DNA from 3 places in the Microbulbifer sp. CNSA002 genome. Region 1 is predicted to be linked to each of the others. Evidence: predicted binding sites of a transcription regulator. Region 1 holds the regulator's gene; each other region holds the start of a gene.
The links. Region 1 encodes PhoB, which activates phosphate uptake and scavenging genes when phosphate is short. Its sites were predicted from a motif close to TGTCATAAANNTGTAACA; they were not measured.
Positions count from the first base shown of each region.

Region 2: a site for PhoB is predicted at 7,320-7,337, ahead of ppk1 (polyphosphate kinase 1). Genes of this name have one in related genera too.
Region 3: a site for PhoB is predicted at 1,790-1,807, ahead of ACG1BZ_RS05800 (substrate-binding domain-containing protein). Genes of this name have one in related genera too.

Region 1 is NZ_CP172449.1:5,189,296-5,199,310, reverse strand. Features, by position in the region: gene ACG1BZ_RS23030 (putative porin) at 62-493, shown strand; gene ACG1BZ_RS23025 (putative porin) at 417-1,010, shown strand; gene ACG1BZ_RS23020 (M48 family metalloprotease) at 1,068-2,354, opposite strand; gene ACG1BZ_RS23015 (DUF4265 domain-containing protein) at 2,427-2,906, shown strand; gene yaaA (peroxide stress protein YaaA) at 2,986-3,762, shown strand; gene ACG1BZ_RS23005 (DUF938 domain-containing protein) at 3,759-4,370, shown strand; gene ACG1BZ_RS23000 (hypothetical protein) at 4,373-4,732, shown strand; gene phoR (phosphate regulon sensor histidine kinase PhoR) at 4,745-6,124, opposite strand; gene phoB (phosphate regulon transcriptional regulator PhoB) at 6,209-6,913, opposite strand; gene ubiA (4-hydroxybenzoate octaprenyltransferase) at 7,024-7,842, opposite strand; gene ACG1BZ_RS22980 (chorismate--pyruvate lyase family protein) at 7,902-8,579, opposite strand; gene ACG1BZ_RS22975 (dicarboxylate/amino acid:cation symporter) at 8,654-9,970, shown strand; gene recG (ATP-dependent DNA helicase RecG) at 9,981-10,015, opposite strand, start outside.
Region 2 is NZ_CP172449.1:4,643,539-4,653,553, reverse strand. Features, by position in the region: gene parC (DNA topoisomerase IV subunit A) at 1-1,858, shown strand, start outside; gene ACG1BZ_RS20545 (MarR family winged helix-turn-helix transcriptional regulator) at 1,996-2,445, shown strand; gene ACG1BZ_RS20540 (HlyD family secretion protein) at 2,438-3,517, shown strand; gene ACG1BZ_RS20535 (DUF2147 domain-containing protein) at 3,582-4,001, opposite strand; gene ACG1BZ_RS20530 (protein adenylyltransferase SelO) at 4,185-5,651, opposite strand; gene ACG1BZ_RS20525 (Ppx/GppA family phosphatase) at 5,724-7,196, opposite strand; gene ppk1 (polyphosphate kinase 1) at 7,582-9,630, shown strand; gene ppk1 (polyphosphate kinase 1) at 9,990-10,015, shown strand, end outside.
Region 3 is NZ_CP172449.1:1,296,564-1,306,578, reverse strand. Features, by position in the region: gene ACG1BZ_RS05810 (6-carboxytetrahydropterin synthase) at 1-827, shown strand, start outside; gene ACG1BZ_RS05805 (16S rRNA (uracil(1498)-N(3))-methyltransferase) at 882-1,598, shown strand; gene ACG1BZ_RS05800 (substrate-binding domain-containing protein) at 1,858-3,213, shown strand; gene ald (alanine dehydrogenase) at 3,506-4,651, opposite strand; gene ACG1BZ_RS05790 (Lrp/AsnC ligand binding domain-containing protein) at 4,847-5,332, shown strand; gene ACG1BZ_RS05785 (DUF962 domain-containing protein) at 5,383-5,847, opposite strand; gene ACG1BZ_RS05780 (O-acetyl-ADP-ribose deacetylase) at 5,955-6,467, opposite strand; gene putP (sodium/proline symporter PutP) at 6,620-8,086, opposite strand; gene ACG1BZ_RS05770 (hypothetical protein) at 8,201-8,902, shown strand; gene ttcA (tRNA 2-thiocytidine(32) synthetase TtcA) at 8,787-9,704, opposite strand; gene ACG1BZ_RS05760 (arylesterase) at 9,825-10,015, opposite strand, start outside.

The DNA of each region.
Region 1 (10,015 bases):
AAAATTATTGTTAGAATTCGCATCCTAATTTAGATCATTATGTTAACGAAAGGTTTTGGAAATGAGATTCAGTCTCGCTGTTCTTCCCCTGTTATTTCTCTCTGTAACCGCTGACGCTGAAGAATATAATTTAATTACTACAGCTGGCTATTCTAGCTTGGATTATAATCTAGATATTTGGGGCGGTGAGTTTGATTTAGATGGAAATCAGTTTTTGGTTGAAACTACTTATTACTTTTCTGGAAAAGAAACTCTAGGCCCCCTAAATGAGTTTGGATATATTAACAAAGTAAGCAATGTATCGGCTGCCTTTTTCCATAATGAGGTAGATAGTAATAATGCCGATAATTACGCTGTGACCGGGGAGTATTTCTCTCAAAATGGTTTTATTTTCGGTATAGATTTAACTGAAGTTAATGATCGAAATATTGACACGGTTGCTCTTGGCTATTTATTCACCCCGAATTTTTTTATTAGAACTTTCCCATACTGATTTTGAGTCTGATAAAGAGACTTATGTTGAATTTCGATACAACTATCCGTTGAGCGGTGCTGATTATATTGGTTTTGATTTTGTCAGTGACGATGGTCTGGATGTGGCTGTCTTTTCCTCTAAATATTTCACAAGCCTGGGAGGTGGGAGGTATTTGACCACTGAACTTTCTTATGCCGACTATGAAGGTGATGACGATTATTGGCAGATCGGTGCAGATTATTTCTTCTCACAAAGCACCTCGTTTGGTATGAAACTGGACGAGAAAGACGATATGAAGCTGGCTTTCACTCACTTCTTTAGTCGGAATATTGCCTTTGAGGCCGCTTATAGCACTATGGAGGCAGATGATAATATTAATATTCGCAGCTTTGGTAGTGATACCTATCGTGCTGGATCTACTTCAACGCTTGATGTAATGCCGGATCTTGAAAATGATACCGTGCTTAGCTTTTTGACTCCCTTTATTGAACTTGATGTAGAAAAGTTCGAACTTAGCGTAATTTTTCAGTTATAAGCAAAATTAAAAAAGGGCTGTCTGAGACGGCCCTTTTTATTTATAAATCAAATTTATTTACCCTTTGTTGGTGATGGCTTTTATTCGGTTTTGTGCCATGGTGCCAATTTCTCCTCCAGCCCCAGCAGCTTCCTGATAGTGCTTGTAAGCACTTTGCTTATTTCCCTGTCTCTCATAGGTCTGGCCGAGGTAGTAGTGAGCGTAAGCTGTATCCAGATAGCGTAGTGATCTGGTTAGGTCGCCCTCTGCAGAGCTATAATTTTTTAATTGGATATTAGTGATTCCCCGCTTTAGCCAATACGAAAATAGCGCCGGATTCTTTTGAATGGCACTATCGTATGCCTTTCGAGCATTTTTATATTGTTTCTTTTGACTGAATAAATCGCCTTCTAGCGCAAAAAAGGCAGCTTCTTTGGGTTGCTGTTTTTGAGCTTTTCTCACCAGCTTTAGTGCAGAGTCAAACTTTTTATCATTGGCTGCGACAACCGCATCGTCGTAATTCTTGTAAGCATCGGCATCGCGCTTTAATTGCGCTATGGCTTTTTGGTAAGAGGCCCGGTTGGTGATTCCCCCTTTGGGTAGAGATTGACTGTGCTTGATATTAGCGCTGACACGAGACTGGGAAGGGGGATGGCTGGCAAAGAGCGCTTCCAGTCCACGAGCTTGCCGCCCCTCCGACAGTTCAACAAATTTTCTTTGCAGGCGTACGGCCCCCTGGGGATCATATCCCGCAGCGGCCATATATTTCATACCGTATTGATCTGACTCTAACTCATTGCCGCGACTGTAGCGGGCAATATAGGCGGAGCCCCCCAGTTGAGTCCCGGTGGCAATCAAGTCAGAGTAGCCAGAGTCCTGGGTGGCAGCTCCCACGATTGCCAGGCCTGCGCCCAGTAATTGTTGTTGGGACATCGCAGTTGCGGAATGTCGCGCAGCAGCGTGAACTATCTCATGGCTCAGTACGGCAGCGAGCTCAGCTTCGTCATCGAGTAACACCAGCAGGCCTCGATTGATAGCGATTTTGCCGCCGGGTAAGGCCCAGGCGTTGGGAACCGAATTGTTCAGAACCACAAACTCGTAAGGTAGCTGGGGGCGGTCTGAGGCCCGCGCCAGCTTTTGGCCAACCTGATTGATGTAGTTTTGCAGGGCCGGATCAATGGTGTATTGGCCGCCCTGTTGCTGTTGGTTGGCAGCATAGTGCTGTTGCCCCAGTTGAACCTCCTGCTGCGGAGATATCAGCGAAACCTGTTTCTCACCGGTGACTGGATTGACAACGCATCCTCCGAGAATCGTGGTTGTCCAAAACGCGACACATGCCGTAAGCGCTTGGGTACGCGAGATCATTGCCTCCCTCCCTGTATAATGTTGAGTCATTAGAATGGTTACTCATTGTACACAGTACGGGAACTGAGGTTTATGACGGCACTTCAAGTCATTGAGTTATTTGCGGGCAACAACCCCGAAGGTGAGCCCGTGGTGGAACGGCTACAGGTTCGTGTGAGCGAGGATGATAGCTGCCAATTGGTGCGATCCCCTGTCTTTATTAAGGGAATCGCCAGTGGGGATTACATTAAGGTCGATAAAGACACCCAGCAATTTGAGTTGGTAAAGCGCTCGGGGAATTTGGCGGTGCGTATTTTTTGTCGCGGCGATAGCACGGAACTGTCTGATAAGTTGACCCCACAGCTGGAGAAGCTCGGGGGCGATTTGGATCTGGAGGCTCCGCGCGTATTGGTCTACAGCATTCATGTCAGTTGTGGATTCGATAAGATTGAGGAGATCCTCAACAGTGCCTGCGATGGGGCTAACAGCGTTTGGTATTACGGCAATGTTTATGACCCTAAGGACGGGCAGACTCCACTCAATTGGTGGCAGGACGTCCTAAAGCCAGAGTAAACATCCGCGATATATTTGGGTCAGCCACAATAGCTTGGTAGTGTGTGGTTGAGGCGATAGCGAAGCGAGAAGGCACCCGATGTTAATAGTTATTTCACCGGCGAAAACCCTGGACTATGAAAGTGATATTCCCTCACTGGAAACCACCCAGCCGGACTTTTTGAAAGAATCAGCAGCCCTGATCAAAGAGCTGCGCGAACTGAGCCCGCAGCAGGTTTCCAGCTTGATGAAAATTTCAGATAAGTTGGGAGTCTTAAATTACGATCGCTTCCATACTTGGAAGCGTCCGTTTACCGATAACAACGCCCGCCCCGCCCTGCTCGCCTTTAAAGGTGATGTTTATACCGGACTGGAGGCGGAGACTATGGGTAAGCGGGACTTTGCCTATGCGCAAAAGCACTTACGTATGCTCTCTGGCCTTTATGGTTTGCTGCGCCCATTGGACTTGATGCAGCCCTATCGCCTCGAGATGGGTACTAAATTTGAAAATGCCAAGGGTAAGAATCTCTATGAATTTTGGGGAGATAAGATTACCGAAGCATTGAATGCGCAGTTGCAGGGCGTGAAGAGTCGCGAGTTGGTAAACCTCGCATCCAATGAATATTTCAAATCAGTCAAAACCAAGCAGCTTGATGCTCAGGTGATCACCCCGCATTTTAAGGACCTGAAAAATGGTCAGTATAAGATGATTAGCTTCTTCGCTAAAAAAGCCAGAGGCATGATGAGTCGCTGGGCCATTGACCAGAGGGTAAAGAAGGCTGAAGAGCTGAAAGGGTTTGATGTGGCCGGTTATGTCTATAACCCGAATATGTCCACTGAGTGGGATTGGGTATTTACCCGGGATGAACCGCAGTGAGTAGTACTGAATTGCCGAATGCGCCCTCCTGCGGGCGCAATCGCGAGCCGATTCTCCAACAACTGACTCGCCTGTTGGCTTTAAGTCGCAAAGTGCTTGAGGTTGGCAGTGGTACTGGTCAGCACGCAGTATATTTTGCTCCGCATTTACCGCATCTTGAATGGCAAACTTCAGAGCGATCGCAACAGCTGGAGGTAGTAAAGTCCTGGCTGGCGGAGGTCCCCAATAGCAACCTGCCACAGCCGCTAGTGCTCGATGTTGGCGAATTTTGGCCCGAGATTTCGGCTGATGCTATTTTCACTGCAAACACCTTACATATTATGTCGGCTGAACTGGTACAAAAGTTCTTTCTGCACAGTGCCGATGTTCTGGAGCCGGAAGGTTTGTTGATCGTTTACGGTCCAGTGAAAATTGCAGGAGAGTTTATTGGCCCTACTAATGCGGATTTTGATATCGAGTTGAAGGAGCATGATCCCGAGCGGGGGATTCGCGATCTCGAATGGCTCGATCAGCTGGCAGAGAGTGCGGGGTTCAGTCGCACAGAACTAAATTTCTTGCCGGCCAATAATCAATTAATTGTTTGGCGCAAAAATGATAATAAGGAGTAACTATGCCTGAGTGGTTTGAAATAGCGGTGATCGTAGCTTTTGCCATTGGAGCCGTATTCTTTTTTGCCAAGTACCGTGAGACAGCGGCGGCACTGCATGAGAGTGAGCGCATGAAAGCCCGTTTGTCGAATGACTTGAATCGCTATCGCGATGTGCCCAAGCTGCGCGCTCTGCGAGATGCCCTCATTGGTGCTAAGGCCCTGCCTACCGATGATGAGGGCAATGAGCACCTACTGCTGCGCGATGGGGATTTGCAGTTGCACCATTTGGTTTTGCGCCGGGAAGCAAACGCTCTGGGTAAAGAGGGCACGGCCAGCTATGTCAAAGACGGTAAAGAAGTAGAACTGCAGGAACTGGAGTAATCGAAAGCCGCTTTAATTAGCGGCTTCAGAACTCAACCTGGATGCTGGCTTTTGAGCCAGCTTTGCTGGCGGAAAGTGAAGCGTGAAGAGACTGCCCTGCCCGGGCGTGCTTTCTACACTCATTTCTCCATTGTGTCGCAGCAACACATGCTTAACGATCGCCAACCCGAGACCTGTGCCGCCACTGTCCCGTGAGCGGCCTGGATCAACTCGATAGAAGCGCTCAGTCAGGCGGGGAATATGGATCGAATCGATACCGATACCATTGTCCTCTACGGAAAAGTGCCCGCCTTTGTCATCCTGCCACCAGCGCAATTGAATTCCGCCCTCTTCGGGAGTGTATTTCACTGCATTTAAAGCTAAGTTGGCAAACGCACTGTGTAATTCGCCGGGGTCTCCATTGAGGTAGCAATCCCCTTTGCAATCAACTTCGATATGATGATGCCGATCGCCACTGAAGCTGCGCGCTTCCTGGGCCACCCTCTCAATCAGTTCTGGTACGGCTACAGCCATATCCCCGCTTTTGCGTTCTGAGGTCTCCAAGCGAGCCAATAGCAGCAGGTCATTGACCAGCGTACTCATGCGGCCAGTCTGCTCCTCCATTTGAGCCAGGGGTTTCCTCCAGGGAGGCGGTGCCATATCACTGCTTTGCAGTGTTTCCAGGTAGCCGGCAATTACCGTGAGGGGGGTGCGCAGCTCATGGGAAACATTGGCGACAAAATCCCGGCGCATCTGCTCGAGATTGTGTAAACGGGTGATGTCGCGAACAATGACCAAAGCCTCATCTTTACCGTAGCGGGTGACTTCCAGCTGTAACATGCGGGCTTCATTGCCAGGTGCGGGCAGAGTGAGGGGTTCTCCGCTGTTATCACCGTGCATATAGCTGACAAAGCCAGGGTCGCGGACAAAGTTGACTAATGACTGGCCGGAATCACTGGCTTGCAACCCAAGGAGTTCACCCGCTGCAGGGTTCCACCAAGCCAGGTTATCGCCGTCTTCCAGGGCTACAATGCCTTCGCGCAGTGCGCTGGTGCTGTCTTGCACTCGGCGCAACATCACGTGCAGCTTCTGCTTCTCGCGGCGGTGGCGCCGCTGCATACGGTAAAAGTCGTCGTAGATTTCGCCCCAAATACCAAAGGCGGTTGGGGCTGGGCCGCGTCTGCCGTTTGCCAGCCAGCGGTTGAAACGTTGCTGTTGCCACAGCACTGAGATCAGATAGCTGGCCAATCCCGCAATCAGGGCGAGAGACCAGCTGCCGGAGGTGACACCGAGAATGGTGCATCCCAGGGCGATAATTACGAAACGCGAGAACTCGCCAATACTGCGATCCAACATAGAGTTGCCGTGTTGCCTGATAGATGGCGGCAGTGGCACAGCCTCTTCCGCCCGCATTCAATACCTCATGGAACCAGGCCCGCACCCGTTAAGCGCGGAGGTTTGATTCTGCAGGGATCGGTACCGATCCAGAGAGGATTGTCACACTTTTTCTGCGGTTTGCACAGAAAACCGATACCCGGTGCCGCGAACTGTCTGGATATAGCGGTCGTGGCCATCAATGGCCAGGGCTTTGCGCAGACGGCGGATATGGACATCCACGGTGCGCTCCTCCACATAGACATTCCCACCCCATACATGATCGAGGAGTTGGGTGCGTGTATAGGCGCGCTCCTGGTGGGAGAGGAAGAAGGTGAGAAGGCGAAATTCTGTTGGCCCCATATCCACCGGCTGCCCTTTGATAGTGACTCGGTGACTCAGTGGGTCCAATATCAATGCGCCGGCGCTGAGGGGTTCTTCCGGGGTTGCCGGGCCCGCGCGGCGCAGTACGGCCTTTAAGCGTGCAACCAGCTCCCGGGGGGAGAAAGGCTTGGTGATGTAATCGTCGGCCCCGGTCTCTAACCCTTTGATTTTATTGTCTTCTTCACCTTTTGCCGTGAGCATGATGATCGGCAATGAGGTGGTGAGTTCATCGCGCTTGAGGCGCCTTGCCAGCTCTACCCCGGAAACATCCGGCAGCATCCAGTCGAGCAGCACTAAGTCTGGCTTCTCGTCGATAATCAGGGCGTGAGCTTCCTGGGCGTTTTCCGCCTCAAGGCAGCGGTAATCCGCCATTTCCAGTGCGACCCGCAGCATATCGCGCACTGCGGATTCGTCATCGACAATCAGGATCGTTTTACTGTGCATTTGCCTGCCATACCCGCTCTGTTGTCAGGGTTTCCCCAGTTATGGCCGAGGATTAAACGGGATTTATATGACAAATATATGACGCTCCACTTCTAGGGCCCACTCATCTTTCAATTCAGCAGAAAATGCAGCGATATGCCGGCGAAAATGGCAAACCCTACCCAATTATTGTTGATAAAAGCCTGAAAACAGCCCTCTCGCTCTCGGTCCCGAATCAGCCACTGCTGATAAACGAATAAACTGCAAACCGGCAATAGCGCCAAGTAGTAAAAAATACCGAGTGAGAACCTTGATCCAATAAGCAGCAGGGCTATTAGAACTAAAAGTTGTAAGGTTCCGGTGATCACCTTGTCCATTTCCCCAAACAAAATGGCGGTGGATTTAACGCCGATCTGAAGATCGTCATCGCGGTCCACCATCGCATAGAAAGTGTCATAGCACAGGGTCCAAACCAAGTTGGCGGTATAGAGCAACCAGGCCTCTGCTGGTACTTCTCCTGTAACCGCTGCAAAAGACATGGGGATTCCCATACTAAAGGCGGCGCCCAGGACCATCTGGGGTAGGTGTGTGTGGCGCTTTGCAAAGGGATAGCCGAATGCCAGAGCCAGAGCTAAAAACGAGAGGAGAATTGTGAGTGTGTTGGTGGTGAGTACCAGAAGGAAGGCGGCAGCGCTGAGGCCGGCGAAAAGCGCCAATGCAGACTTTGGCGTCAGTGCGCCGGTGGCCAGAGGACGCTCCGCAGTGCGCTTTACATGGGCGTCAATTTTGCGATCGGCGAAATCATTGACTGCGCAGCCAGCCGCTCGCATCAGGATCACACCGAGTGTAAATACGATAAACAAGTGGAAGCCCGGCCACCCCTCAGCGGCTAGCCATAGTGCGCACCAAGTGGGCCAGAGTAACAGCAGTGAACCTATGGGTTTGTCCATCCTCGCTAATTGCCAGTAGGGCAGCGCGGTGGGCCAGCGTTGTGCGATCTGTTGGCTGATCACAGTGAATCCTCAGTTGCGATAGTTTTGGCTGCTTCTTGCGCTATGGGGTCACCTGTCGGTGTGAAGTTGGGAAGAAAAGCCTCCGACACCAGTAAAGGCTTGTCCCGCAGCCAGAATAGCGAGCGGCGACCCCAGACTTCAGAATCCTTTTCCCCAAGTTCACGATCGGCGCAGCCAGGGGATTTTTGCAGCAAATTGAGGGCGATCTCCCCTCTGCGAATACCCGGTTCACTAAACAGCAGCTCCCCCAGCGGGCGGGTATCCAGGCTGCGCAGATTGCGAGATTTTCCTTGAAGGCTGCGTTCGGGCAAAACGCTGCGGGCATACACCCAGGGCTGTCCGCAACCGTAGAGCAAAACTTCCCGAATCAGGGCCCGGCTACCATTGTGTAAACCCAGTACAAGGCATTCTTCTGGGCGAGGTGTCTGCCAACCCTGATACAGCACGCGAACATAAAAGTCCCCGTCACTTTGCTGCTTGAGAGCGGCGGTGAGTGATCCGGAATAGGTCAGCCAGGGCACCAGATTTTTGGGTGGTTGCTGCTGGGTTTCAAGAGGCAAACTCTGCCAATCGCCAGAGGGCACAAATGGTGATTGGTGCAACGATAACTCCGCAGTCTGGATAAAGGCCCCATTGTATCCCGGCCGGTGGCAACAGGTCTCTCCCTGTTGCATTTTTGCTCCCCAGCACGGCAATGGATATAGTGCTCACTGCAATGAAAACAACGATTCATAAAGAGAAGCTTGTTATGGGGCTTACGACCAAAATTTTAGTGGGAATGTTTGCGGGCATTACCGTTGGGGGGTTAATCAACTCCTTGAATGAGACCCAGCTGCTCGGTGCTGGCGTGAACAGTGCTATTAATCTTTACCTGACCGAAGGCCTGTTTGATGTTATCGGCCGTATCTTTATCGCGTCACTAAAGTTGATGGTGGTACCTTTGGTTCTGGTCTCGCTGATCAGTGGCGCCTGTGCCCTATCGGAAGGCAGCCGAATTGGACCGCTGGCGGGTAAAACCGTCCTGCTTTATATGGCGACAACGGCCATTGCCATTACCCTGGCACTGTGTCTGGCATTAATCTTCCAGCCTGGAGTTGGTGTTAATGAAGCCGCAGCTGAAGCCGCTTCAACATTTGTGCCGAAGGAGTCCCCACCTCTTTCAGAGGTACTGGTCAATATATTCCCGACCAACCCTGTTGCCGCTATGGCTGAGGGAAATATGCTGCAGATTATCGTTTTTGCCCTGTTGATGGGCTATGCGATCTCTCGTTGCGGGGAGCCGGGTCAACGTATTGCCGCTTTCTTTAATGACCTCAATACCGTTGTTTTGCGCATGGTCGGTGTACTGATGGTTTTTGCCCCCTATGGCGTTTTTGCGTTGCTGGCGAAAACCTTTGCCGGTCTTGGGTTAGGAGGCTTGATACAACTCGGAAAGTATTTCCTGGTCGTGGTCTGTGCCCTGCTTCTGCATGCATTGGGTACTTACTCGGTGATTCTGAAGCTGCTGAGTGGGCTCAATCCCCTAGAGCTACTGAAGAAAATGTGGTCGACCATGTTATTTGCCTTCAGTACCGCTTCCTCTGCTGCCACTATCCCGGTGACTTTGTCGACGGTAGAGAAGCGCCTGGGTGTGGATAATAAAATTGCTGCATTCACAGTTCCTCTGGGTGCGACTATCAATATGGATGGCACCGCGATTATGCAGGGTGTGGCTACGGTCTTTATTGCCCAGTTCTTTGGAATTGAGATCGGCCTGACCGGCTTTCTGACGGTGATCCTGACAGCAACTCTGGCGTCTATTGGTACTGCTGGGGTGCCCGGCGTCGGCCTGATTATGTTGGGTATGGTATTGCAACAGGTGGGGCTGCCACTCGAGGGGATTGCCATTGTGATCGGCGTAGATCGCCTGCTGGATATGGTGCGCACGGCGGTCAATATTACCGGTGATGCGGTAGTAAGTAGTGTGGTGGCGAAGAGTGAAGGTGCCTTGGACGAAGAGACTTACTACGATGCCAATTACAAGAGTGTCAGCATTAACGACAACAACACAGTAGGCGCCCACTAGGGCGCTTTCCTCAAGCCTCGGCAAATCGAGGCTTGTTCTGTAACC
Region 2 (10,015 bases), 550 kb from region 1:
TAAATATTCGGAAGTGCTGCTGTCGGAGCTGGGGCAGGGCACTGTGGACTGGCAGCCCAACTTTGACGGCACCATGGATGAGCCCTGCGTACTGCCTGCGCGGGTGCCCAATATTCTATTGAACGGTACCACCGGTATTGCCGTGGGTATGGCTACGGATATTCCCCCGCATAACTTGCGCGAAGTGGTCAACGCGACTGTAGAGCTGCTGGAAAATCCCAAGGCCACAGTAGAAGAGCTGTGTGAGCATATTCTCGGCCCGGATATGCCCACTGAGGCAGAGATTATTACGCCGCGGGATGATATCCGTAAGATTTACACCTCCGGTCGCGGTTCTATCAAGATGCGCGCCCTGTGGAGCAAGGAAGACGGCGATATTGTCATTACCGCGCTGCCCCATCAGGTGAGCGGTGCCAAGATACTGGAGCAGATCGCCCAGCAGATGCAGGCGAAGAAGCTGCCCATGGTGAGCGACCTGCGCGATGAGTCGGATCACGAAAACCCGACGCGCTTGGTAATTGTGCCGAAATCCAATCGGGTGGATATGGAATCGGTGATGAATCACCTGTTTGCCACTACCGATCTTGAGCGCAACTACCGCGTCAATATGAATATGATCGGTATCGACGGGCGCCCGCAGGTGAAGTCCCTCGATAAAATCCTGCGGGAGTGGCTGACTTTCCGCGCCACTACCACCCGTCGTCGTCTGCAGTTCCGTCTGGATAAAGTTGAGAAGCGCCTGCACCTGTTGGCAGGTTTGCTGGTTGCCTTCCTCAATATTGATGAAGTGATCGAAATTATCCGTACCTGTGACGAGCCCAAGCAGGAGCTGATGGATCGCTTTGAGCTCACGGATATCCAAGCGGACTACATTCTCGATACCAAGCTGCGCCAGTTGGCGCGCCTGGAAGAAATGAAGATTCGCGGTGAGCAGGCGGAGCTGGAAAAAGAGCGAGATACCCTCACCAAGACCCTGAATAGCGAGCGTCGCCTCAAGACCTTGATCAAGAAAGAGCTTCTGGCCGCAGCCAAAGAGTTTGGCGATGATCGCCGTTCCCCGATTGTGGCTCGTGAAGAGGCAAAGGCGTTTAGTGAATCCGAGCTGCTGTCTTCAGATCCCATCACCGTTATCGTTTCTGAAAAAGGTTGGATTCGCGCGGCCAAGGGCCATGAAATTGATGCGGCAGCGCTCAGTTATAAGGCGGGGGACAGTCTTGGTTTTGCCGCGCGTGGCAAGAGTAACCAGCCAGCGTTATTACTCGATAGTACCGGACGCAGTTACTCCATTGCCTCCCACACATTGCCTTCGGCACGAGGGCAGGGCGAACCCCTCAGTGGGCGTATCAATCCTCCCTCCGGTGCCACCTTTGAGGGCTTGTTGATGGGCCCTGATGAGCAGCGAGTGTTACTGGCTTCCGATGCGGGTTATGGCTTTATCGCCAAGCTCTCGGATTTGCAGTCGCGCAATAAGGCGGGTAAAGCCATGCTGACCCTGCCCAAGGGGGCCCAGGTACTCCCACCTCAATTGCTGGATAGTCTCGATGACGTCTTGCTGGCAGCGGTGACCACTGAAGGGCGCATGTTGGTATTCCCTGTGACTGAGTTGCCGGAATTGTCCAAAGGCAAGGGCAATAAGATTATCAATATCACTTCGGCCCGAGCTGCGGCCCGCGAAGAGGTGGTCATCGGTGTTGCTGTATTGAAGGGCAGGGACCAGCTGGTCGTTCACGCCGGTAAGCGCCATACCAAGATCAAGATCTCGGAGATGGATCACTATCGCGGCGAGCGTGGCCGGCGTGGCAACAAGCTGCCCCGGGGCTTCCAGAAGGTCGATAAGATCGAGGTTCTGGAGAAATAGACCCATCCCGGATGCAGGTCGAAAGGGCGGTCCTAGTGACCGCCTTTTTTAATGGGGTTTTGGGATATTGATAACTCGCACATTGATGAAATAATAAGCAGGCTTATAATGAGCGGCCTTAGACAGGGAGAGCAGATATGTCCAGGGAAGATGCCGTTACTGAAATGAGTTTTGAACTACACAGTGCAGCACGGCTGCTGCGGCGAAACTTTGACCGCAGAGCCAAGGACCACGGGCTGAGTGGATCCCGCTGGCAGGTGCTTTGGCATCTACTGCGCGAGGAGGGCCTTAAGCAGGCAGAGTTGGCCGAGCGCCTGGACCTAGCGCCGATCAGTCTGGCGCGCCAGCTGGATAACCTCCAGCAGGAGGGGCTGGTGGAGCGGAGGCCCGATCCCGAGGACCGGCGCTGTTTCCGTATTTATCTGACGGGGCAGGCAATGCCGGCCCTTGAGTTACTGGGCGGTGTAGCCCAGCAGACCCGCAGTGAGGCACTTGCGGGCTTTTCCGCCGCAGAGGTGGATCAATTGCAGTCGCTGCTATTGCGGTTGCGCAAGAATTTGACACGTGAAGAGATTGAATGTGACTGAAAAGCTGTCCATTAAGCTAGACCGCGCCGGACAACGAGAGTTCGCACTCTCCTTTTTCCTGGTATTGGCCGTCCTGATAGGGGGATGGAACCTGTTGCGCGGCAGCGATATTGTCGAGACAGAGAACGCTTACGTGAAAGCGGACAAGATTTCCCTGGCGCCTGAGGTTAGTGGTGTTGTCACCCAGGTACTGGTGAGTGCCAACCAGGTCGTGGAGAAGGGGCAATTATTGATTCAGATCGACCGCACGGCCTTCGAACTGGCGGTGACTGAGGCGGAGGCGCGCCTGGCCCAGGTGCGCAACGAATTGCTCGCTCGCCGTTCAGAATATGCTGAAGCAGACGCAGCGTTGCAGCAGGCACGCAAAGATGCAGACTTTTACCGCCGCCAATTGGAGCGCAATGAAAAACTGAGCAAGGTGGCGTTTTCCGAGGCGGAGCTGGACAGCGCCCGCCAGCAGCTGGAGCGGGCCCGTGCACAGATCACGATTAATGCTGAGAAGCTCTCCAGCTTGCGCGCTGAACTGGGAGGTGATCCCAGTATTGCCCTGGAAGAGCAGGCAGATTTAAAAGTGGCTCAAGCGCAGCTGGATACCGCCCGCTACCAGTTATCGCGCACGCGCATTATTGCTCCCGTGGATGGCACTATCGCCAATACCGTACCCAAGGTGGGGGAGATGGCCACTCTGGGCATTAACCTGCTGCAAATGATTGGCTCCACTGGCCTTTGGGTGGAGGCCAACCTGAAAGAGACCGAGCTGGGTCGCGTGCGCACGGGCCAACAGGCGGAAGTGACCCTGGATGCCTACCCGGATTTTGAGTGGCAGGCTCAGGTGGACAGTATGAGCCCCGCCAGTGGCAGTGAGTTTGCTTCCACACCGCCGCAGAATGCCAGTGGCAAGTGGGAGAAAGTCGTGCAGCGGGTGCCGGTGCGATTGCGTCTATACCCCCTCAAGGATTCTCCGCCTCTGCGCGCAGGTATGAGCGCCAAGGTACGAATTGATACCAGTGAAGATGATAAAGTGGTGTCGGCCCGTGCAACGAGCGGTGAAAGCGGCAGGGTGGTGCTTTAACTGGGTTTGAGAGAGAGGTTTCTGGGCCCGAAAGAACTCGGGCCCGAGAGCTGCACCTAGTTGCTTATTGAACTCGGTGCCAAGTTTGGGTGCGGTAGAGGAAGCCCAGGTAGCCGCGCAGCTTAAGGGTGTTGTCATCCTCCAGCCAGACTTTCAGGTCGTAAACCTTGCCTTTAACCGGGTCGAGAATTTCCCCGTCCTCGTATTTTTTCCCTTTCTTTTCCAGCCCGCTGATGACATCCATGCCGACAATGGGCTTACCTTTCAGGTCGCCTGGGCACTTGTCGCAAACGGTGTCGTTAGGCTTCATCAGAAGATCCACTACCTTGCCGTAATACTTCCCATCCTTTTCATAGATGTTGACGATGGACTTTGTCTCTCCAGTCTCGTCATCGATAGTGCGCCAGTTGCCCAGGATATCTGCAGCACTGGCCTGCAGGGCGAACAGCAGGCCAAAGGTGGCCAGAAGCAGGTTTCTAATCATCACTTATTTTCCTATGTAAAGTAGGGTGACCCAGATATTACATCAAGTCACCTGAGAGGGCAGTGGGCTAGTCGTCATCAGGTAAAATCTAACAGTCAAAAAGTAGCATTTGGCCACATATCCCTGCCTTTTCTCTCTACTTGTCCCAATTTCGGGACCTTTGTGAGTTACCCAAAGGCACCTTTAAGAGGAACAGCTCAAGGGGATACGCTTGCCGGATTCTGGCGGTGCACTGGCCCAGACTTCTCGCTCCGGGTGCTCGGCGAAAGGGGATTGCAGTAACTGGCGCAGAGTCCGCAAAGGATGATAGTCGCCATCTTCAGCAGCCTCGATGACCTTCTGTGCCAAATAGTTGCGCAGAATGTATTTCGGGTTGACTGACAGCATGGCTAGATTGCGCTCCCGGGAGTTATTTGTCTCCCGGGTGAGGCGGCGATCGTAGTGCTCCAGCCACTGATCCAGGGCGCTGTGGTGAGTGGGTTTGAGTAACTCGTGCAAAGCGCTGGCCGGACGCTCCCCCCGGTAGTGGGCCAGGGCGCGGAAAAACAGGCTGTAGTCGGCCTGGCCGTGTTGAAGCAACTTCAGCAGTTCCGAGCAGAGGGCCTGGTCGCCATCCTCTTCTTTTTCCAGGCCCAGTTTGGCCCGCATACGTTGCGCATAGGCCTCGCTTACCACCGGCTGGAATTGCTCCAGGCATTCGCGTAGGGCGTCTACACCGACAAAGGCCGACAGTGCATGGGCGAGAGCATTCAGGTTCCACAGTACGACTCCAGGCTGTTGCTCAAAGGCGTAACGGCCGGTGTGGTCGGAGTGATTGCAGATAAAAGTGGGGTCGTAGTCGTCCAGGAAGGCGTAGGGCCCGTAGTCAAAGGTGTCGCCAATAATCGACATGTTATCGGTGTTGAGCACGCCGTGGGCAAAGCCTACGGACTGCCAGGCTGCAACTAGCTCTGCACTGCGCCGGGTGGTAAAGCGCAGAAGTGCTTCAGCTTGGTCGCCCACTGCCATACCCTCTGTACCCGGTATAAAGCGTCGGCAAATAACCCCGATCAACTCCTGTAGGGCCTCCAGTTGCTTGGTGTAAAACAGGTATTCAAAGTGACCGAAACGCACGTGGCTCTCCGCTACTCGGATCAGCATGGCCCCGGTTTCGATTTTCTCACGGGTGACAGGTTCGTCGCTTCCGACAATGCACAGTGCCCGGGTGCTGGGAATACCGAGGCCGTAGAGTGCCTCACTGGCGAGGTACTCCCGTATGGTGGAGCGCAATACTGCGCGGCCATCACCAAAGCGGGAGTAGGGCGTTTTTCCTGCACCCTTTAAATGCAGTTCCCAGCGCCGGCCTTCACTCTCGATTTCACCCAATAGCAGTGCTCGCCCATCCCCCAGGTCTGGGTTGTAGACCCCGAACTGGTGACCGGTGTATTTCATCGCAAATGGGCGGCTTCCCTTAAACAGGCGGGCGCCGCAGCCCAGCTCGGCCCAGGCGGGGTCAGATTTCTCGTTGGGGTCTATTCCCAACAGTTGCAGCACAGAAGGGTTGGTATCGATTACCTTGGGGTGGCGGAAAGGAGTGGGTGCTATGGGGATGCCAAAGGCTTCCCCCATATCCGCATAGTGGTGTTCGAGAGTGACTTCGCTCAGTTTCATAGCTTTTGATTGTAGGGTGAATATTTGCGTAAAACGCCAGTGTTCAGAGTGGCTCACAAGGGCCCCTGGCTCTTATACCGCCGTTATCTGTAGGGGCCGATTCTGTGAGCGCCAGTGTTGCTCTTCCTGCTCCAACAATTCTGCAATTGCCGGGCTATCCTCCAGCCACTGTTGATCGGCTTCCAGGTGATAGGCGTCTCCCTGGTCATATAGCTTTAAGCCGTCCAGGCTGCGTTCGGTGCGGTCCCGGTGAATAATACATCCGAGGCGCAGGCATAACAGAAGGTCTGGGCTGGGGTGGAAGCCATAGTGCTCCCGTGGCGGTTTGATTCTTCCCCTTTGGTTGTGCACCAGATAGGCCAGGTGCTCCTGTTCACTTTTGGCAAATCCGGCCATATCGGCGTGTTTAACCATATAGGCCCCCAGCTTGCGGAAGCTGCTGTGAGTTAGGGCCAGGCCGGTTTCGTGCAACTGGATAGCCCAGTGCAGTCGCACCTTGCCTTCTGGTGGGTACTGGGGGCGCAACTGCTGCAGGAGGTTGAGTGAGGTGGAACTGACACGTTTAGCCTGGTTGGTATCTACCTGCCAGCGCTCTACCATGGCGGCAATCGTATCTGCACGTCGATCCCCGCCGTGCAAGCGCCCGGCCAAGTCGTGCACTATGCCCTCGCGGATTGCATAGGGGGAGACTTCCATACGCATAATGTCGAGTTCGCAGAATATTGCATGCAGTATCGCCAGGCCGGCAGCGAATACCGGGCGACGCTCTTCATCCAGGTAGGGTAAATCCAGGTCCGCGATATGTTTGGCGGAGGAAACCCGGTGCGCAAGCTGATCGATATCCCCGCGCTTGATCGCCTTTACTTCGCCATCATTGCAAATCCTGGCAACCGCTTTGATAGTCCCGGAGCAACCGGTAACTTCCGCGCCTTCGGCAATATGCTGTAGCTCCTGCAATTCGGCCCGCGCCGCTCGCCGCGCGCGTTGGAAGTGGTTTACGGTATTGCGGCTGATCAGGCCATCAGCAAAGAAACGTTTACTGTAGGAAACACAGCCTATATCCAGGCTTTCCAGTTGCTGTGGAGTATCACCACCGCGAACCAGCTCCGTGGAGCCACCGCCAATATCAATAATGCAGCGCAAGCGAGGGGGGCCATTGGCGGCGGCGAGAACCCCGGTGAAGATCAGGCGGGCCTCCTCGATACCGCTGATAATTTCCACCGGCACTCCGAGTATTGATTCCACTTCTTCCAAAAAACCATCGGCATTGGCCGCAGCCATGCGCAGTGTATTTGTACCCACAACACGCACATGGTCGAGGGGCAGTTTATCCATCACTGGCTGAAAGCGTTGCAGAGCGGTCAGGGCCCGTTCGGTTACCGCCGGGTCCAAGTGGTGGTTAATATCCAGCCCCTCGGCCAGGCGCACCATGGCTCTGTCTGTGTGCAGGCGTACCATGCGCTGATCACGAAATTCTGCCAGGAGCAGATGAAAACTGTTTGAGCCCAAATCTAGGGCGGCATAGCGTTCGTTTGGAGCTTGCATCAATATCCCGTTGAAAGCGCTAATGTATGGAGTCGGACGCTCTATTATTCATTTTGCCACTTTTCAGTCCAATAGTGAGTGCAGTCAATTTACAGCGCACCAAAAAGGCGCCACCTCTAAAAGTGTTACAAAATTATTAAATATCTTTTATAAATAAAAGATATTTTTTATTTATTTGTGTCAATTTATGGACTGAAACAGTGTGGCAGAAAACTGTGAAGCCATACTAGATCGTTATATTGCTATAGGCGCTTGCTCACAGCCACATTTCAGTGGCATATTTCTTTACTTAATCTTGACCCTCAGCCCCGTGTTAAGGCTGCTTCCAGAATAATCTGGATTTTTAAACTGCCGTTAGATACTGGGTGCGTTTTATGGTTTTGCAATGTCTAACGATGTGCCTCTATTTCCCAAAGAGTTGAGCTGGCTTTCATTTAACGAGCGTGTTTTACAGGAGGTGGAAGATGAAAGTGTGCCTGTTATTGAGCGCGTACATTTTTTGGGAATCTTCTCTAATAACCTGGATGAGTTTTTCCGTGTGCATGTTGCAGCGGTACGTCGTTTAGCAGCCTTTTCCGTTGGCGGAGAAAAGAAGGAATATTACAGTAATCTATTGCAATCGATTAATAATCGAGTGTTGAGGTTACAGTTGCGCTATGCGAAGGCCTATAACAAAGCTTTAAAGGATCTGGCAAAGCATGATATCCATGTGGTTAGGGAGACTTCGCTTAGCGATAACCAGCGCCAGTTTGTAGAAAGTTACTTTCACCGGGAAGTGCTGCCGGAGCTGGAGCCATTCTTTATCGATGGGCGCAAGCCCATGCCATTGATTAATGAAACCAGTATCTATTTTGCGATAGCACTTGAGTTGGATGATGGTACCGAGCGCTATGTGGCAATGGAGATTCCTACGGATACACTTCCCCGCTTTGTGGAGATTCCTCCACGGGAGGGGAAGCGGGAGAAAGTCTACATCGTTCTCGATAATATTATCCGAGGATGCCTTAAAGAAATATTTCGCCATGTGGTGCCTATCGTTAAAGCCAGCGCCTATACCTTTAAGATCAGTCGCGATGCTGAGTTGGAGTTAAGTGAAGAGGTAACCCAGAATATTCTCGATCGAATGGAGCGCTCACTAAAAAAGAGAAAGCGCGCAGATCCGGTGCGTATGGCATACGATGGTGATATGCCTGAGGCTCTACTGGAGTTGGTGAAGAAGAAACTGAAAATGGGTCGTTATGATACCTATACCCCCGGTGGGCGTTATCACAACTCCAAAGATCTGATGAAATTCCCGGGAGAATCCGCCCGACTTCGCTATAAGCGCCTCACACCACTGCCAGCCTTACCGAAAAATGAAAGTGTATTTTCACAGCTATGCGCAGGGGATCGGCTTTATTATTATCCCTATTATGACTTCCATGCGATTGTCAATTTCCTGGCCTCTGCCGCACTAGACCCTCAAGTTAAAGAAATTCGGATTAATCTCTACCGGGTAGCAAAGAACTCCCGTGTAGTTGCGGCTCTGGTTAATGCGGTTCGCAATAACAAAAAAGTGACTGCGGTGGTGGAGTTGCGGGCACGCTTTGATGAAAAGGCCAATATCCATTGGTCCCATGAGTTGAGCGATGCCGGGGTGAATGTGGTGTATGGCATGCCCAATCTCAAAGTACATTGCAAGTTAATTTCTGTGCTTCGCCGCGAGGATGGCAAAGATCGTTTCTACAGCCATCTTGGCACCGGTAACTTTAATGAGAATACAGCGAAGGTCTATTGCGATTTTAGCTTATTGACCAATAACCAGGAGCTGGGTCGGGACGTGTACAATGTATTTGAGTTTATGCAGGCACCGCGTAAGCGCCCTTCTTTTAAACGTATTATCACTTCACCATTTTTCTATCGGGATGCGATTACTGCAGCGATAGATCGTGAAATTGATGCCGCCCAGGCAGGGAAGGAAGCGGCGCTATTTTTCAAGTGTAATAACCTTGTGGATAGCCAGATTATTGAGCAGCTGTATCGTGCCAGTGCCGCAGGTGTAAAAATTCGTGTTATCGTTCGTGGGATGTGTGCATTGGTTTGTGAAACTCCGGGCGTATCAGACAATATTCGTATTATCAGCTTGGTAGATAAGTACCTGGAGCATGCCCGGGTCTATATTTTTCACAATGGTGGTGATGAGCTGATGTGGTTGTCTTCGGCGGACCTGATGAAACGAAACCTGGATCAGCGAGTTGAAGTCACTTTCCCGCTTATGAATCCGGAGCACCAGGCTACAGTTCGCAAAATTATGGAATTGCAGTGGAGTGATAATCAGAAGGCGCGGCTGATTGATGCCAAGCAAACAAATTCCAAGTTAGCTAATGAGGGACGAAAAGGTTGTCGATCCCAGGATGCCATCTATCGCTTTTTAAAGCAGCGTGAGGAGGAGTAGTATAGATCGCCAATAATGGGCTGCAGACCTTCCTTAGATTAAATGGTGACCCTTCAGTTTGTCTGTGGGGTCACAAATACCATTTGCACTGCTAACATCATTATTCTACCCAGTTTAGGCTTCACTCTTGATAGAGTGCATCTTTTCTCTATTTATTGATCCCGCTACCAAGATAAAAACTCTACTGTTGGTTTTATAGCCGATATCACAAGGAGTTAATCCAAAAATACGCTGTCACCTTGTTCTATTATTTTATAGTTAGCCAGATTTTAAGCTCTGTACCAGTAGGGCGGATTTGGGGAGGCTGGTATTTGGATTTTGGTGATCAATAGTAGAAGCGTTGGTGAAGTGCTCTAACTATGCTGAATGATATTCCTCTATTTCC
Region 3 (10,015 bases), 1.4 Mb from region 1:
ACTTCAGCTACCTCGACTCAAAACGAGGCATCGTAGGCGAGACCTGGCTGGCAAACGCAGCCCTCGATGGCGCCTTGGATGAACAGGGGATGGTTTGCGACTTTGGCATAGTGAAAAAGACCCTGAGGCATTGGCTGGATGATCAAGTCGACCACCGCCTCCTGGTACCTACCCGCTCACCCCAACTGACCCTGGAGCACAATGGAGACCAGGTTAACCTAACCTGGCTATTGGAAAACGGGGCATCTATTAAAGTGTCAGGTCCGGAACAAGCTTTTGCCTTAGTGGACGCCGAGGTAATTACCCCTGAGAGCGTCGCCGTCTGGTGTGTCCAGCAGCTGGCCAGCCACTTCCCCGACAGCGTGGAGAAGCTCAAGCTCAGCTTCCACTGTGAAGTGATTGAAGATGCCTTCTACCACTACAGCCATGGCCTGAAAAAACACCTTGGTAACTGCCAACGTATCGCCCATGGACACCGTTCACGCATTCAGGTCATGACGGGTGGCCAACGCGATACAGAGCTGGAAAAGTACTGGGCTGAGCGCTGGGAAGATATCTACCTGGGCACTCGCGAGGATCTGGTTTCAACAACTGCCGATGATCGCGGTGAGGAAATCCATAACTTTGCTTACAGTGCGCAACAGGGAAACTTCACCCTGACCATCCCTGCCAAAGTTTGTGAAATTCTTGACTGTGATACCACGGTGGAGCAGTTGGCCCAATATATCGCCAACACCCTGGCGGCAAGAGAACCGGGGAAAGCGATTACCGTAAGAGCCTACGAAGGTATTGGCAAAGGCGCGATTGCTTCAGCTCAAACCAGCTAGCCCAGCCCCATAGCACCGACACCGTTATAAATTGAAGTACCAAGGCGCCCGACTTTGAACCTGATTGTTTTACAAAAGCACGACTTTATTAGTCCCAACCGTGTCCGCCTGAGTGGACGCCAGCTGGAGCATATCACCAAGGTTCACAGAGCAGCGCCGGGACAACAACTTCGTGTCGGACTGCTCGACGGGCAAATAGGTAGTGGCGAGATTGTTACGCTCGACGAGAAGTGCGTTGAGCTTGAGGTGGCATTCGCAATCGATCCGCCCCAGCCATTACCTCTCACACTTATTTTGGCCCTACCTCGCCCCAAAATGCTCAAGCGGGTTATCCAGCATTTGACTGCACTCGGAGTCAAAAAACTGGTTTTAATTAATAGTTACCGGGTCGAAAAGTCTTACTGGCAAACTCCCTGGTTACAGGAAGACAAACTCTTTGAGCAATGCCTGCTCGGACTAGAGCAGGCTGTCGATACACAAATGCCGGAAATTCTGTTGCGCAAACGCTTTAAACCGTTTGTCGAAGACGAACTCCCTTCCCTCTCCAGTGACTCCCGTAAACTGGTGGCTCATCCAGTAGGGGGAACGGCTTGCCCTGTGGACATAAAGCAACCGACCACTTTAGCCATTGGCCCTGAAGGCGGCTTTATCAGCTATGAAGTCGAGAAGCTCCAGGAAGCAGGCTTTCAATCCGTTCACCTGGGTCCACGTATTTTGCGGGTAGAAACTGCACTGCCAGTCCTAATTAGCCGGTTATTTCCCGCTTTTTAACTTACTCAAATTTTAGAGGCTCTAATACACCTTCACGGGGGCCTCTAAACATCTATTTGATTTATTGCTTTTTAAAACATGGAGCAAGCTTTTACGAAAGCTTAACTCTCCATACTTCATTTGTTCAAAAAAACCCCATTAAAGTTACCTACCTCTCACGATGAGACAATTGCGTAATTTAGCAATCAATATTTCATCAATTTGTCACAATTAAGTCATATTTTGCGCCCTCGTTTTACCACCTTACGGTCGAATTACTATGAGCGTATTCTTAAGCCGGCTAAAGCAAACCCTTACCCTTTTTCTTCTTGGGATGGCCCTGGCTGCTGCAACTTCCACAGCCCAAACCCGCTTCCCTCCCGACACATCGGGCCTGCTTTTTACTTTACATGGCTCCAACACTGTCGGCGCAAAGCTGGCGCCCAATCTGGTGAGCGATTACCTCGAAGCCCGTGGTGGCAGTAATCTCGAGATTATCCCTTTAGGGAAAGAAAATGAGGTTCGAGTGCAAGGGGACCTCGGTGGTAAAAAAATATATGTCGATATTGCGGCACACGGTTCGAGCACCGGATTTAAAGGCCTTGAACGTTCCCAGGCCAATATCGCCATGGCTTCGCGACCAATAAAAGATACTGAGCACGCAGCCCTGAGTCGCTTTGGGGATATGCGCGGCCAAAGTGCAGAACATGTTATTGCCATCGACGGCCTCGCCATTATTGTTCACCCTCAAAACCCCATCAGCCAATTAACCCTGCAACAAATAGCAGCAATATTTTCTGGAAAAATTACCGACTGGTCTGAAGTGGGCGGGCGGAAAGGTCGTATCAAAGTTCTGGCGAGAGATAATCAGTCCGGCACCTGGGATACGTTTAAAAGCTTGGTGCTCGGGAAAAAGTACTCCCTTATTACTAATGCAAAACGCTTCGAATCGAATGATCAATTGTCAGACCGTGTTTCGGCGAATCCCAACAGTATTGGATTTGTCGGCTTGGCGTCTATTCGACGAGCCAAGGCCGTATCGGTATCTGACCAGAACACCCAACCGCAAGCTCCAGAGCATCTGACAATTGCAACCGAGGACTACCCCCTCTCCCGCCGTCTATTTCTCTATACCGCAGCTTACAATTTAAAACCCGTCGCCGAAGAGTTCCTGCACTTTGTACAGAGCGAGCAGGGGCAGGAGCTGGTAAAGGCCACTGGATTTGTCGCGCAGACGCCAATGGGTGTAAAACCTGAAGCCAACCGGGAGGGGCCCAGCGAATACCTGAAATTAACGGAAAATGCAGAACGCCTGAGTATTAACTTCCGTTTCTCTGAAGGCAGCGCCTCTTTAGATAACAAGGCAAAACAGGATATACAGCGACTTGTCCGCTTTATGCAAAAGCCTGAGAACAGCCACAAGCGACTGCTATTGATCGGATTTGGCGATGAGAAAGTGAGCGAGGGACGCTCAATCGTTTTATCAAAACTACGCGCAGTTACCGTTCGCTCAGCTCTAAGGGATCACCAGATTAATACAGCACCGGTTCAGGGCTTTGGTGCCTATCTGCCGGTAGCCTCCAACAGCTCCAGCTCAAAGATAAAAAATCGCCGGGTAGAAATCTGGGTTATTTAACCCTAGCCCAAAACCCCTCTCCCTCGTGAGGCGACAAGGAAGTCCCTCAGCACCCTTTCTGTTTTTCCTTCTCCCCTTCCCCAGTTTTTCCCTAAACAACACATCCAGCTTTTTCTAAAGCATAAATAACGCGCATAAAAAAGCCGCGTAAATACACGGCTATCAATTAGTGGCTATGCCACCAGGTCTCACAGAGAGGAACGCAAAGAGCGCTCCGGGGGAAACTTCCCAACAACAAGCGCGTTACCGCTTATTTACAATGTGGCCGCCCGCAGGCGGCCACTGGGGGCAATTAAGCTACAGCGTCTTCCGCTACTGCTTGTTTTTGCAGAGCCAGTTTGGGATCTACAAACTCGTAACCCAATACGTCGGCTACGGCTTGGTAGGTCACCATGCCAGCGTGAACATTCAGGCCTTCCAACAGGTTGGAATCGTCCAACAGTGCCTGCTTGGCGCCTTTGTTTGCCAGGGCTACCGCGAAAGGCAGGGTGGCATTGTTCAGGGCCATAGTGGAGGTGCGAGCTACACCGCCGGGCATATTGGCAACACAGTAGTGAACCACACCATCAACTACGTAAGTAGGCTCTTGGTGAGTAGTCGCCTTGGAAGTCTCGAAACAACCGCCCTGGTCAATAGCAACGTCAGCTACAACTGCGCCTTTCTTCATGCGGCTGATAATGTCGCGGGTCAGCAGTTTGGGGGCTGCCGCGCCAGGAATCAGAACCGCACCAACAACCAGGTCAGCTTCCAGTGCGTGCTTTTCAATAGCATCGTTAGTGGAGTACTCAGTGCGAACCGCACCACCGAAAATATCGTCCAGCTGACGCAGACGCGGCAGGGAGCGGTCGAGGATAGTAACGTCAGCACCCATACCCAGGGCCATCTTCGCTGCGTTAGTACCAACAACACCGCCACCGATAATCAGGACTTTAGCAGGAGCTACACCGGGAACACCGCCGAGCAGTACGCCGAGACCACCCTGGGCTTTTTCCAGGTGGTGGGCACCGCACTGTACAGACATACGGCCAGCAACTTCAGACATGGGCGCCAGCAGAGGCAGGCCTCCGAAGCGATCGGTTACAGTTTCATAAGCGATGCAGGTAGCGCCGGATTTCACCAGCAGCTCAGTTTGTTTGGGGTCTGGAGCCAGGTGCAGATAGGTGTACAGAACCTGCCCAGGACGCAGCATTTCGCACTCGTGGGGCTGGGGCTCTTTTACCTTGACGATCATATCGGCAGTGGCAAAAATCTCTTCCGGAGTATCGATAATCTTGGCGCCGGCTTGAACGTACATCTCATCGGGGAAACCAATAGCGGCACCACCATCCTTCTGTACGATCACTTGGTGGCCGTGGCCAACCAGTTCGCGAACACTCGACGGCGTCAGGCCAATACGATACTCGTGGTTCTTAATCTCTTTAGGGACGCCAATCAACATTTTCCTTCTCCTCGCTCTGTGCGCTCGGTACTGCCTTAATCAAATAGGAGTACCTAATTTCTATGTTTTCCCCAGTATAAGAACAGATAAGAAGTGGATATTTAGTAGATTTTTGATAAAACTAGTGGAATCCACTAACAACCCTGTCGCCAAGTCTATTTTTTGACCATGTCGACCAATTCGGAGTCAGCAGTTATGCGCAAACGTGCGGGAGAGCTAAGTACCATCGACCGGAACATATTGCGTGTTCTACAAAAGAATGGACGAACCAGCTATGCCGAGCTGGCCCGACAGGTGGGATTGACCGCGACCCCCTGCGTCGAACGGGTAAAGCGCCTGGAAAATGACAATGTTATTCAGGGTTATACCGCCTTGATTAATCCGGAATACCTCGATGCTGCCCTGGTGGTTTTCGTGCAGATCAGGCTGAACCGCTCCGCACAGGACGCCTTTGAGGAATTTCGCAACGCCGTAGCCGCCCTGCCGGAAGTTCAGGAGTGTTACTTGGTATCGGGGAATTTTGATTACTTGATCAAGGCCCGGGTGGCGGATATGAGCGCCTACCGCAAGTTTTACGGCGAAACGCTTTTAACGCTGCCGGAGGTGCAGGAGTGCACCAGCTATGTGGTGATGGAAGAAGTCAAAGAGACACTGGAAGTACCGGTTCACTACAACCGATAGGGGGATAGATCGATGAGTGGCCGCAGCCACTCATCTGCATAAACCGGCAATCAGTATTGAATGCCCAGTTTCCGGTAAATAAACCCGATCACCCAGGCGGGGCCGATCAACAGGAATTGTAAGTCCTTAAAGAAAGAGGGTTTCTTGCCTTCGATATGGTGGCCAATAAATTGGAACACCCACATAATCACGAATAGGGCCAGTGCCGTCTGCCAGATAGGCACCCCCAGCCGCTCCAATACCGACCAAGCCCACAAACACAGAACAGTTAATCCCGTCATTCCCAGGGCAATGGGAAACGACATCGCGAAATAAAACAGAAGAATCGGGATTGTCACCACGACAGCCCAGTTCAGCCAGGGAATTGTCGCCATAAATTCCGGCTGCGGAACTGCCCACAAAAGTCCGGCCACAGTTGCATAAATTACGGGAACAGCAATCCAATGAATGGATTTGTTGATCGGATTCTGATGACTCTCACCATACTCGGAAAACCACTGCTGGGCACTGCGCATGACAATCTCCTCATTCTTATATTGTTATTGTCAGAGCAATAATAATCCCCAACCCATGGATATCAATCAATGGCCGAAAATACCACGAGGCCTACAAAACGTGGCTTTTAGCGCCTAACGTAGGCATCCAACTGGGATAGATAGAGATCCGCCATCGATTTATCGAAGCAACAGAATACAACCTGCTGCGGCGCCCCCTCCTTCTCCTGAAATTGCTGCACCTGCTCTACAGCCACCTCTACAGCCAGCTCCGGCGGGTAGTCGTAAACGCCACAACTGATCGCCGGAAAAGCAATCGAGCGCATATTTTCGCGCCGAGCCAATGCCAGGCAGTGCCGATAACAGCTGGAGAGCAACTCGGGCTCACCCAAACTGCCGCCACGCCAAACTGGCCCAACCGTGTGGTAGATACGTTTTACGGGAATGGAATAAGCGCCAGTAGCGCGCACTTCACCAACAGGACAGCCGCCCAGACTGCGGCAGGCCTCCAGTAGATTGGGCCCCGCTGCGCGGTGTATGGCCCCATCGACACCACCGCCTCCCAAGAGACGGCTGTTGGCAGCATTGACGATTACATCGACGTGCAATCGAGTGATATCACCGAGATGAACTTTGATCACTCAGCATCTCCAACCGCTATTTGAATAATTGCTGCGGATGGAAATCCATTTCACTTCACAACAGTCGCACCTTTGCCAGAGATGCGTCCCTAGCGCGGCTGGTCTGTCTCGGCCCGAGCGAGTCGCTCGGGCTCAAGTCCTGCCCTGCCCCCTCAACCAAGCAACTTGCGGTGCTGTGAGGCAACGGCTTCCGGGCACTTCGTCAGCGCGCTCACTAACACGATAGCAGCTGAAGAGAAAACAAAACCCGGCAACAGCTCATAAACATCAAAAATGCCACCGGAGAGTTGCTCCCACACCACAACGGTGAGGCCGCCAACGATAACACCGGCAATAGCACCACTACCGGTCATACGGGACCAGTAGAGACTGATCAACAGCGCCGGGCCAAAAGCAGCGCCCAGACCAGCCCAGGCGTAACTCACCACATCCAGAACCTTGGAATCCGGGTCCATCGCAATCCACACAGCGACCAGTGATAAAGCAACCACCGCCCAGCGCCCCACTTTCACCATGGCTTCCGGAGTGGTCTCACGCCCAAACCAAACGTGGTAAATATCCTCCGCCAACGCAGCCGATGACACCAACAGCTGGGAATCTGCCGTACTCATAATGGCAGATAGAATCGCCGCCAAAAGAACACCGGCAACTAGCGGGTGGAACAGCACCTGTACCATTTCCATAAATACAGTTTCGCCATCTGGCAGGCTCTGCTGGATTTCCAGGTGGGCAAACAGGCCTACCGCCATTGCACCCAAGAAACCGGCCAGGGACCAAACCGCCGCTACTGTCGCCGCAACCGGAATATCGTTAGGGCTGCGCACCGCCATAAATCGCGCCAAGATATGCGGCTGGCCGAAGTAGCCCAGTCCCCAGGCCAGGGAACTGAGTATCGCCACCAGGCTTAAGGTTTGCCCGGTGTTATCAGTCATCCAGTGGGTCAGCTGTGGCATCTCCGTTTGCAGGCGAGTCCAGCTGGCAGAAAAACCACCCTGGTCGGAAATAACAACGAGAGGCACCGCAATCAGCGCCGCACTCATCAGCAGTCCCTGGAACACATCGGTCCAGGACACCGCCAAAAACCCGCCAAACAGGGTGTAAGAAATAACGGCAACCGCACCGATAATCACCGCCCAGCGATAATCCCAGCCAAACACCGTTTCAAACAATTTGCCGCCGGCAATCAGGCCGGAAGCCACATAGAAAAGGAAAAATAGAAGGATGAATATCGCGCAGACGGTGCGCAGATAGGGGTGCCCCATCTTAAACCGACGATCCAGATAAGCTGGCACCGTCAGGGAGTCATCCAGCTCATAGGTGTAGATGCGCAGGCGCCGGCCCATTGTCACCCAGCTCAGAACGATGCCGGAGAAAAGGCCAATTGCGATCCAACCGGCAGAGAGCCCCGCCGCATAGGCCGCGCCTGGCAACCCCAGGAGCAGCCAGCCACTCATATCCGAGGCCCCGGCAGACAGGGCCGCCACAGCCGGCGGCAGGGAACGGCCACCGAGGAAATAGTCGCTGGCATTTTTTGTACGCATATAGGCGTAAATACCGATAACAACAATCAACGCCAAATAGGCGACAAAAGTAAGGGCGATCAGCCACTCGGCGGCCATAAGGGATTCCTTCTGATCAAACTGGGGTGGTACTTGGCGCGGGAATAGTCTGCGTTTTCCTGCTCAATTTTTCAGCGCATTGAGCTATGGAAAGAGCACCACCTAAAAATTGTTATGTTTATTGCGCGTAAATCTACCCATAAGGTGGCGCCGACTCAATCAGCAAACTACATATATGTTGGATACAACTACAGAAAAAAAGACAACACTATGGGCATTTGTCTGGACGAGCTCCGACTCCAGGTTATCCGTCCAACCCTCAAGCACTTGAGAGCCTGGAGCCAGGGCATGGAGAATCTCCTTCTGGGAACCGCTGCCCAGGAGTCGCAATTGGGCTTCCACCTCAAACAGGGACGGCGCCACGGGCTGGGTATTTACCAAATCCAGCCCCACACCCACCGGGAAATCTGGGATCAATACCTGATCGATCACCCAAGCCTCGCCTCAAAGGTGCGGGGGCTGGCGAGCCAGCGGGATTTTCTCGATCACCCCCACAGCGAACTGACCACCAACCTGCGCTATGCCACAGCTATCGCCTGGCTGATTTACAGGTCGGCCGAAGTCCACAAGATCCAGGACGAGGAAACCTCAGACGTGGCCAATATGGCGCGTCTCTGGCATCAGCACTTTCACCACGGGCCCAGTGCCAGTCCCCGGGACTTTGAATGCAGTTACGCGCAACTGGTCAGCGGTGCAGATCCTACAGATTCAGCGCCTCGATATACTGGGGCTCCACTTCCTGAGCATCCTCAGGCTCCCAAGAATTCACCTGGCGCTGGATTGAATGGTCAGGACGCTCGACAGCCGACGGCATAGAGCGATCCAGTTCCAGACTCTCAAAATCGTAGAGGTCCCTGTCCGCCAATTGTGACGGGGACACCCGGGTAATTGCGGCGAAAATATTCTCGCTGCGGCCTGGGAATTTCTTATCCCACTCCCGCACCATCTGCTTGATCGCCTGGCGCTGAAGGTTCTCCTGGCTGCCGCACAGGTTGCACGGAATAATCGGAAACTGCTTGTACTCGGCGTACTGGGCGATGTCCTCTTCGCGGCAATAGGCGAGCGGACGAATTACGATATTGCGGCCATCATCGGCGCGCAGTTTGGGCGGCATCGCCTTGAGGCGACCACCGTAAAACATATTCAGAAACAGGGTCTCGACGATATCGTCTTTGTGATGGCCCAGTGCCACCTTGGTGGCGCCAATTTCTTCAGCAAAGCCATACAAAGTGCCACGGCGCAGACGGGAACAGAGCCCGCAAGTGGTCTTGCCCTCGGGCACCACTTCCTTCACGACCGAGTAGGTATCTTTCTCGACAATATGGTGGGGAACACCCAGGGACTGCAGGTATTCCGGCAGGATATGCTCGGGGAAGCCCGGCTGTTTCTGGTCCATATTGACCGCCACCAGTTCAAAGTTAACCGGCGCTGTCCTCTGCAAATTCAGCAGAACGTCCAGCATGGCATAGGAATCCTTACCGCCGGACAAACAGACCATAATCTTGTCGCCCTCTTCAATCATGTTGAAGTCGGCGATGGCGCGGCCCACATGGCGGCGCAGGCGCTTTTGCAGCTTATTAAACTCGAGCCGCTCGCGGCGGTTTTCCAATTCGGGCATGGTGTCTCTCTAACTCATTCGCGACCAGTGACCGGGCCCAGAGTACCGGCACAAAACCTTAAACTTTGGGACCAGAGCCAGGCTTTCCTGTTCCTGGGGGCGCGATTGTACGCATTTCGATCACGGAGTACACGACTCACCAGCCGCCTTCTCCCCCAACAGGGACTTCACGCAGGGCCAGACATGATCCAGCAGGGCCGGCTGCGCCTTAGCGGTGGGGTGGATACCGTCGGATTGCATAGCGCCCTGCTCCAGGGCCACGGTTTCCAACAGGAAGGGCACCAGGGCGACCTCTTCGGCCTTGGCTACTT